DNA from 3 places in the Gynuella sp. genome. Region 2 is predicted to be linked to each of the others. Evidence: predicted binding sites of a transcription regulator. Region 2 holds the regulator's gene; each other region holds the start of a gene.

Region 1 (3,265 bases), on a different contig from region 2:
GATGATCATTGGCCAACGTCTTGGCTTTCGGTGACGTTCTGAACGTCACCCGGGCACTCCCCAGGGTATTAGCAAACTGCCAGTTACCGTCTGCCGCTGGATCGAAAGTCTTCTGAGTCAACAGGTAGTTAGCGATCACATCGCGGTTTTTATCCGGCGCATCGATCACAATGCTCGAACCATCCAAGCCGGGGAAATGACCACCGCCACCAGCACGATAATTATTGGTTGCCACCAGAAACTCGGCATTCATATCAATCGGCTTGCCTTCAAAGGTCAGATTGACGATACGCTCACTACCTGGATTTTGCAGTTCACCCTTACTGCTGTAGCGGGCTGGCTGAGTGACATCGATCTGATAACGAACCCCATCGATCACATCAAAGTTATAGGTAGGGAAATTCTCGTTCACCAAATTCTGATCCACTCCGGCAGCCGGGTCGATCTGGTTGAATTGACCGGCAGACATCTCCAGCCACTCTTTCACTTCAGCTCCGCTCAGCTTCACGACTTTCAGATCATTCGGATAGATGTACAGATCACTGACGTTACGCAAAGCGATATCACCAGCAGGTACATCAGTGTAGTAATCCGCGCCACCGCGACCACCCGCTTTAAACGGTGCCGCTGCCGACAGAACCGGCAGACCTTCATAAGAAGTTCCCTGAATGATTTCCTTCACGTACCAGGTCTGGGCATTGCTGACCACCTGTACCGATGGATCATCCTGTACCAGGGCAAAGAAACTATTGATGTCAGAGGTCGATTCACCGACTTTCTGACGCATGTAGGCAATCGTCCCTTGATGATCAAACTGAACAGCGGTATTGATTTCGCTGGCTGCCTGCACCAATGGAATCACATCACGACCTTCACGCTTGTAAATCGGCCGGGCTTCAGACTTACCATTCACCACATTCCAGCGGCCTTTGTCATTATTCAGAGTCAGATCAACCACTCCGAGATGGCTGCCCCAGAATCCTGGCATAACGGCCGGTACCCCATACACGGTACCTTTATCGGCATCCACCCCCTCGTAATCGGCAAAAGCTTCATCGCCTGGAAACACCAAGTGCGAATGACCGAACAGAATGGCATCGATACCCGGTACTTTGGCCAGATAGTAAGTGGCATTCTCATCCATTCCCTGGCGCGGATTGTTGTACATGCCGCTATGCGGGACCGCGATCACGATGTCGGCACCTTTGGCTTTCATTTCCGGTACAAACTTTTTCGCACTCTCAACGATGTCCCTGGCCACCACCCGACCGGTCAGATTGCTCTGGTCCCAGGTCATGATCTGAGGCGGGACAAAACCGATATACCCGATTTTCAGAAACTGCTCATTGCCATCCGTATCCACTACTTTTTTGGTTTTGATGATATAAGGCTGAAAATAATTCTGATCGTTGTCAGGATTACCATCATGATCATCCACATACACATTGGCATTCACATACGGAAAAGCGGCACCGCTCAAAGCCTTCATCAAAAAATCCAGACCATAATTGAACTCATGGTTACCAATATTGCCGACATCGTAATCCATCAGGTTCATAGCTTTGTAAGCCGGATGTGTTTCCCCAAACCGCAGCACCCTGCCTTTGGCCACATAATCCCCCAGAGGATTGCCCTGAATCAGGTCACCGTTATCCACCAGCACCGAGTTTTCAGCTTCCTTTCGTGCCTGTTTGATTAAGGTATACACTTTTGAAAGGCCCACAGTGTCGCTTTCAGCATCGCGATAGTAGTCATAATTGGTGATATGCATATGGATATCGGTCGTTTCCATCACCCGCAGATTCACCGTCGCGCTGTACGCTGGTGCGGTAATAATGGAAGCAATAGCCAGTGCTAAAACTTTTTTCATGGTGAACTCCAATTTTTCGGTGTTGCTGCATTCGAGGCAGTCTTGGTTGTTATCTGATCAGTTATGGTGCTATTCAACAATTGAAATATGAAAAAAACATGACCAGATGGTCATATTCGCGCCTGAGAGCCATACAGGCAAGGGATATGCCGTGTTATGGTGATTTTGTTCCGGTCAGGCAACAATAGTTTGACCTATACACACCATCTCTCAAACATCTGCTCATCGGTGAACAAACACCATCACCATAAATGCCAAACAGCGATAACTTAAGGTGAAAACTAAAGCGTTACTGTCGTTACAAGGTTTTTGGGCTGCCCTTGTGCATACGCCGCTACATTTTCAAACGCCGTACGGAAATAAAGCTCATAACTGTTGCGTTCCACATAGCCCAGATGCGGCAGAGCCGTGACATTCGGCAAAGACAGCAGCGGCTCGTTCGCCCGTGTTGCCGGCTCAACCTCATACACATCGAGCGCAGCCTGTTTACCCGGATGCGCCAGCATCTCTTCATACACGGCCCCGGTCTCCACCAGATCAGAGCGACTGGTGTTCACAAACAAAGAGTCAGCTTTCATCTGTTGCAGATCGGCCTTGGTCACACAGCCTCTGGTCGCTTCATTCAGACGCAAATGCAGAGTCACAATATCAGCCGTTGAAAAGAACTCTGCTTTTGATCCTGCAGCAGTAAAACCATCCTGCTGAGCAGCCAGGCGTGACGACTCACTGCCCCAAACCAGCACCGTCATCTCAAAAGCTTTGGCATATTGCGCCACCCGTCGACCAATTTTGCCATATCCCCAGATGCCCAAGGTCAACCCGTTCAGTGTCCGGCCCAGTCCGCGTCCACCGGAACACTGCCAGTGATCATCCTGAAGCTGGGCAGCATAGGCCGGAATATGTCTGGATGCCGCCATAATCAATGCCCAGCACAATTCTGCCGGCGCCACCGGAGAGCCCACACCCTCGGCGATATCCACACTATATTTTTGACACACGGATTGATTAAGATGATGGCTGATTTTACCGGTCTGACTGATCAATCGCAGCTTGGGAAGTTTTGATAGCAAAGACTCGGTGATGACCGTACGCTCACGAATCAGCACCAGCGCTTCCACATCGGCCAGCTTTGCCACCAACACTTCTTCCGGATATGTCTCTGTCAAAACCAACACCTCGTGATCGACCAGAAGATCAAAACAATCGAGATTTCTTACCACATCCTGGTAATCATCCAAAATAGCGACTTTCATGGCAGTTTCCTTGGTAATGAGATTATTGAAATCATTTGATAGTGAAAGTATTCGGTGATGTCAGTCGGTTATACCGCACGAATCAGTTGCCAGCATAAGCTCAGACAAAAATGCAGTATACCGATAGCCGTTAAAAAACCCG
Region 2 (3,265 bases):
AATGTGACGAGCTTCGATACCAATACCGCTGTCTTTGACGCTCATATAAGCAAACCGTTCATCCTGACGCCATGAAACGAGAATATGGCCGGTTTCCGGAGTATAGTGCACAGCATTGAACACTAGGTTGGAAAACGCGGAGCGTAATGAATTCGGATCTCCCATCAGGTCAGCTTCAGTTTCGATATCGAGCTCTATCTGATGGTGTTTATCTCCACTGAGGGCTTGCGCATCCTCAACAATACTTTCCAGTAACTGCCTTACATGTACCTGCATGTCTCCGCGACGATCATCATCACCATCAAGGCGGGTCAATAGCATCAAATCATTGACCAGATTGGTCATGCGCCGGGTCTGCGCCTGCATTTGCTGCAATGGCCGATGCATACGTTCTGGCAACACGTCACCCATATCAATAAATGTTTCCAGATACCCCTGCAGCACCGTCAATGGTGTACGCAGTTCGTGGCTGGCATTGGAAACAAAATCCTTGCGCATCTGTTCCAGTTGCCGCAGTCGGGAGATATCACGCACCCATAGCAATCGTTCGTTTTCACCATATATGGTAATGGCAATCTGCAATGTCAGATGTTCGCGTCTCGGAGCAGGAATATTCACTTTGGTACGGGGAACGGCATTGCGGAAAAACTTTTGAAATTTAGGGCTGCGAATCAGGTTGTTAATCAGCTGGCCACGGTCCTGCGGCTGAAAACTCAACAAGTCACCAGCCGCTTCGTTCCACCACTCCAATGTGCCATCCTGATTCACAATCACAATCCCATCCTCAAGAGCAGATGTGGAGGTCTGGAATCGGTTGATAACGGTATTGAGACGGTGTACTTCGAGACGATGCCGACGTAATAATCCGTAGAGATAATCAAATACCATCCCCATCGGCCCGTCGGTGTCCGGCAAACTTTCTGCGGTGGTGTCTTTTTGTTTTAGCCACTCGATCAGCTTGTTCTGCTGCCACATGGACCAAGCGACATAACCGATCAGATACAACAGCAGGGCAATGAGTGGATAGCCCAGAATGGCGCCAATCAACATCACGGCCAAAGCCATGGCAACAACAGAAGTCAGATGCTGCCGTCGATAATCTTTAATCATTGAAAAGTGTTATCCAATTCTAATTGGGAGTCAGCTGATTTTTGCAGAAAAACGGTAGCCAGTTCCACGTACGGTTTGAATCATGGTCATCAACTGGTCACCAAGGGCTTTGCGCAGGCGGCGAATATGTACATCGACCGTACGTTCATCCACATAAACATTTCCTCCCCAGACCTGATCCAATAACTGTGCCCGTGTGTAGGCACGTTCCTGATGACTCATGAAGAATTGTAGCAGCCTGAACTCTGTAGGGCCCATTTCAATTTCCTGTCCATTTGAGCTGACCCGATGACTGCCTGGATCAAGCCTCAGGCCATTCACTTCAATCGCCTCCTCCACACCAGGCGGGGTAGCCCGGCGTAATACCGCTTTCAGTCGCGCCACCAATTCACGGGGAGAAAACGGCTTGGTGATATAATCATCGGCACCGGCCTCCAACCCCTGAATTTTATGGTCCTCTTCCCCTTTGGCCGTCAACATGATCACCGGTATTTCGGCTGTCAGGTGGTCCCGTTTTAACCGCCGGCAGATTTCCACGCCACTGGAACCAGGCAACATCCAATCCAGTAATAACAGGTCCGGTTTCTGATCCACTACCACTGACATCGCTTCCTGTGCATCACCTGCCTCAATACAGTGATAACCCGCCATTTCCAGCGCTGCGGCAATCATTTCTCGGATGGGGGTCTCATCATCAACGACCAGTATGGTTTTTCCAGACATAGCTATCTCACTCAATTTGACTCAGGCAAAATTAAACTGCCCCTTTATGACAAATTAGTGACAATTGTCATCTCAGTGTCAAATATGGGTACTCATAGACTGTCATAGAAAGTTCAGAAATATACCCACAAAAATAACCGCTCCAACCCAATTGTTGTGCAAAAACGCTTTAAAACAGGCGTCGCGGTCACGATTGCGAACACTCCAGATCTGCCAGAAGAACATAGCACCAGCAACCAACAGGCCCAAGTAGTAGAATAGTCCCAGCCCCGCCTGAACACCGACCAGTATCCAGGTCAACCAGGCCAGCCCCTGCAAAGTTGCCACTGCGAAAATATCGGCTTCGGCAAATAGAATAGCAGTCGATTTCACGCCAATTTTTAAATCGTCCTCACGGTCAACCATTGCATATAGAGTGTCATACGCCACTGTCCATAGCAGATTGGCGGTATACAGCAGCCAGGTAATTGATGTCAGCTCCCCGGCTTCAGCCATAAATGCCATTGGAATCGACCAACTGAAAGCCGCCCCCAGCACCACCTGGGGTAAATAGGTGTAGCGCTTCATAAATGGATAAGCGAATGCCAATGCTGCTCCTGCAAACGACAGGTAGACGGTCTGCCGGTTAGTCATCAACACCAGAGCGAATGAAATCAGACACAACACCACAAACAGAATCACAGCTTCATGATGCCTGATAATGCCTAAAGCAAGAGGCCTTGCCTGGGTGCGTTGAACATGACCATCAATATTTCGATCCGCGAAATCATTAATGGCACACCCGGCACTGCGCATCAGCACCACACCGGTGATGAAAATCAGCAGATTGGAGATCTTCGGCAACCCTCCACCAGCCAGCCACAAAGCCCATAAAGTGGGCCACAAAACGAGAAATGTTCCTATGGGACGATTGAGACGGGTCAGCGCAATATACGCATTAATCCGTAATTTAAGAGCCTGATTCATAATATTGGGATCAAAACCGCAAACTTGGGACACTGATGATGGCTGCGCAGTTTATCAGAAACAGAATCATCTGATGCTTATACTTGTTGATAATTTGCGTGACCGATACCAGGAAATTAGTAGAGAAATACAGCCCTGCTATTGCTTTTGCAAAACAGGCTCAGTAGCTTTGGCCGCAGAATCGATAGGGGGTTAAGTGATGAGAAAATGGCAATGTATAGTCTGTGGTTTCATTTATGATGAAGCCGAAGGTTTACCGGAAGAAGGGATTGAACCTGGAACCGCCTGGAGCGATATTCCAGAAGATTGGGCTTGCCCTGATTGTGGAGTTGGCAAAGAGGACTTCGAAATGATCGAGCTGTAAGGAGTTGATATGTCGAACTCAAAACCCATCATTATTATCGGCTCTGGTCTCGCGGGGTACAGCCTGGCGAGGGAGTTTCGCAAGCTCAACAAGCAGCAGGAA
Region 3 (3,265 bases), on a different contig from region 2:
TACCATCCAGTCGGAACTGGCCAGCCAGAGTTCTGGATCACCGTTGTTTTCAAAATAAAATACCCGGCTGTGTTCAAGAAAGCGGCCTACGATAGAACGTACTCGTATGTTTTCTGACAGTCCTGGAATTCCTGGTTTTAAATGGCATATGCCACGGATGATCAGGTCAATCGAGACGCCGGCTTGTGAAGCCTTGTACAGTTCAGTAACCAGCTGCTCTTCACACAGCGAATTCATTTTCAGAATAATGTGTGCGGTTTTGCCGTTGTTTGCGTTATCCACTTCCCGTTGAATTTTACGGATCATAGAACGGTGCAGAGTGAACGGAGCATGCAGCAGGGTTTCCATTTTGGACATTTTGCCCATACTGCTGAGCTGCAGAAAAATACGATAGACATCTTCTCCACAAGATTTGTCTGCGGAAAACAGACCGTAATCAGTATAAACCTGCGTGGTTTTGGCGTGGTAGTTGCCAGTTCCCAGGTGGACATAGTTGCGCAGTTGGTTTTTTTCCTTTCTGGCAATCAATAGCATCTTGGCATGGGTCTTAAACCCAACCACACCGTAAATGACGTGGATACCGTAACGCTGCAGCTTGTTAGCCAGGGCAACGTTGTCCTGTTCATCAAAACGGGCACGCAGTTCCACGACGACAGTCACTTCTTTGCCGGCTCTGGCTGCCTGAACCAAAGCGTCTACCACAGGTGATTCTGAACCGGTACGATAGAGAGTCTGTTTAATAGCGAGGACCTGGGGGTCTTTGGCTGCTTGACGTATCCATTCCACCACCGTGCTGAACGATTCATATGGATGATGGACCAGAATATCCTGGCGACGGATAGCATCGAAATAGTTATCGTAGCGTTTAAATGCCCGTGGTACGGATTGCGTAAACGGCGGAAAATAGTGAGCAGGATCTTTGATCAGACTAAACAGATCATTGAAGCGGGATAAGTTGACCGGACCGTTGACTTTGAACATATCACGGTTGCCTACTTCGCAGCGATTGAGCAGAAATTCCAGCTGGTCTTCCGGTGTATTGTCTGCCAGTTCAATACGGACTTCATCACCGTATTGGCGATAGGCAAGTTCCCCTTCCATGGCTCTGAGCAGATCATCGGTTTCCTCTTCATCCAGAAAGATGTCCGTATTCCGTGTCAGTCTGAACTGATAGCAACCCAGCACTGTCATCCCGACAAACAGTTCATCCATAAAATGGTGAATGATTGATGACATCAGGATAAAACCGCGTCCTTCGCTGACCAACTCAGAAGGGAGTTCGATAATATTGGGCAATGATCGTGGCACCTGGACAATGGCCCGCCCGGAGTTTCGTCCAAAGGCATCTTTGCCATTGAGGCTGACGATAAAGTTAAGACTTTTATTCAGGATTCGTGGAAACGGGTGCGCAGGATCGAGACCAATCGGGCTGAGCAGTGGTAAAACATCGCTTTGAAAGTAGTTATGCAGGTAGTTGATCTGATCGCTGACCCATTCATCCCGGCGCAGAATATAAATACCATTTTCCCTGAGTAACGGCAGAATCTGTTCATTTAGAACTGTATATTGCTGATGGACAAACTCATGTGCCTGTTCTGCGATTGCCTCTTTGGTCTGAGTGATGGTCATGCCATCGGCAAAGGAGGTTGTTCCTGATCCGCGCTCAATCAGTTCAATCAGACCTCCAACCCGGACCTCAAAGAATTCATCCAGATTGGTGGCTGAGATACATAGGAATCTAACTCGTTCCAATACCGGCAGGGACGCATCTGTGGCTTGATGCAATACCCGCTTGTGGAATTGCAACAGGCTGAGTTCACGATTAAAAAAAGATAATTCTTTCATATAACAACCGCTTTTTATCAGGCAATAAACGGATAACAGTATAAGACGTAACTGTTACAGAATTGTAATGGAAGATAAAGTTATTCAGACGAGGCGGTTGACAGTGACCCGTCAACCGCAAATCAGTGACTATCGGTGAGGGGGGGATTACATGCCTTTAACCGCGTAGATCCCGGGAGCGTTACGCCAGTATCCTTTGTAGTCCATGCCGAAACCGAAGACAAAGCGGTCTTCACATTCAAGGCCAATGTAGTCTGGAAGGATATCCGGGCGGGCTTTACGGTCGTGCAGTTTATTCAGCAGAACGGCTACGTGTAAGTCACCGACCTGCTCATTACGGCAATGGTCAACAATGGCACCGAGGGTGGAGCCTTCATCATAGATGTCATCGACAATCAGGATGGTGCGGTCTTTGAGTTGTTGAGCAGGAAACGCTTTCCAGTCCAGTTCAGAACCGCGGGTTTCATTGCGATAGCGGGTGGCATGCAGATAACTGACTTCAAGTGGAAAGCCGAGCTTGGTGACCAGTTTACCAGTTAGTACCAGTCCGCCATTCATGACACTGAATACAATCGGATTTTTACCAGAAATATCGTTACTGATCTCTTTTGCCATGCGGTCAATTGCAACTTCTATCTGGCTTTCACTGAATAAACAATCAGCTTCGTCCATAACTTGCTGGATATCGCCGGGAACGGGGGTCATTACTATCTCCAAAATAAGGTGTATGGCATATGCGGAAACAACGGACAGTGCGCCACTAAATATTTACGGAACCGGGAAGTCGCGGGACGCATTGAATCCACAGTTCCAGGAGGACAGCTAAGGTTAATGGCTCGGCAGTTTTATCGCAACTGTTCGACCAGACCCTTTATAATGTTATAGCGTCACAGGCTTTTAACAGTAAGGAGTTTCGCCATGAAACTGGCATTGGTATGGGCAATGGCCCGAAATCGGGTTATTGGTAAAGATAATCAATTGCCCTGGCGGCTGCCGAATGACATGAAGCGTTTTCGACAGCTGACCACAGGCAAGTGTGTCATCATGGGGCGTAAAACCTATGATTCATTGGGCCGGCCCTTACCAGATCGCGAAAACATTGTGATCACCCGACAACAGCAACTTAGTTTGCCGGGGGTACATGTCGTTGGCAGCCTTGAAGAGGCTATTGAGCTGGCGGAATCACTGTCTACGACCCGGCAGCAGGATGAAATCATGGTTATGGGAGGAGCTGAAATATACGCCCGTGCGTTGCCCGTTGCAGATCGTTTGTATATTACTCATGTACATGCCGATATTGAGGGCGATACCTGTTTCCCGGAATTTGATATGCAGCCCTGGCAGTTGCAGAGTACAGAGGAGTTCTGTGCGGATACTGATAACTCCTACGACTACAGTTTTGCGGTGTACAGCCGCTGAG

Evidence for each region. The regulator PhoB, encoded in region 2, activates phosphate uptake and scavenging genes when phosphate is short. The targets are predictions, from matches to a motif close to TGTCATANNNNTGTCANA.
Region 1: the regulator PhoB is predicted to act here: its motif matches at 1,957-1,974, upstream of ACQY6I_RS13105 (bifunctional 2',3'-cyclic-nucleotide 2'-phosphodiesterase/3'-nucleotidase).
Region 3: the regulator PhoB is predicted to act here: its motif matches at 1,898-1,915, upstream of ppk1 (polyphosphate kinase 1).

Annotation. Positions count from the first base shown of each region.
Region 1 is NZ_JBNKSF010000034.1:215,011-218,275, forward strand. Features, by position in the region: gene ACQY6I_RS13105 (bifunctional 2',3'-cyclic-nucleotide 2'-phosphodiesterase/3'-nucleotidase) at 1-1,870, opposite strand, end outside; gene ACQY6I_RS13110 (D-2-hydroxyacid dehydrogenase family protein) at 2,152-3,123, opposite strand.
Region 2 is NZ_JBNKSF010000027.1:217,480-220,744, forward strand. Features, by position in the region: gene phoR (phosphate regulon sensor histidine kinase PhoR) at 1-1,110, opposite strand, end outside; gene phoB (phosphate regulon transcriptional regulator PhoB) at 1,141-1,833, opposite strand; gene ubiA (4-hydroxybenzoate octaprenyltransferase) at 1,936-2,799, opposite strand; gene rd (rubredoxin) at 2,999-3,163, shown strand; gene ACQY6I_RS10810 (FAD-dependent oxidoreductase) at 3,173-3,265, shown strand, end outside.
Region 3 is NZ_JBNKSF010000026.1:105,179-108,443, forward strand. Features, by position in the region: gene ppk1 (polyphosphate kinase 1) at 1-1,845, opposite strand, end outside; gene ACQY6I_RS09500 (hypoxanthine-guanine phosphoribosyltransferase) at 1,993-2,550, opposite strand; gene ACQY6I_RS09505 (dihydrofolate reductase) at 2,764-3,264, shown strand.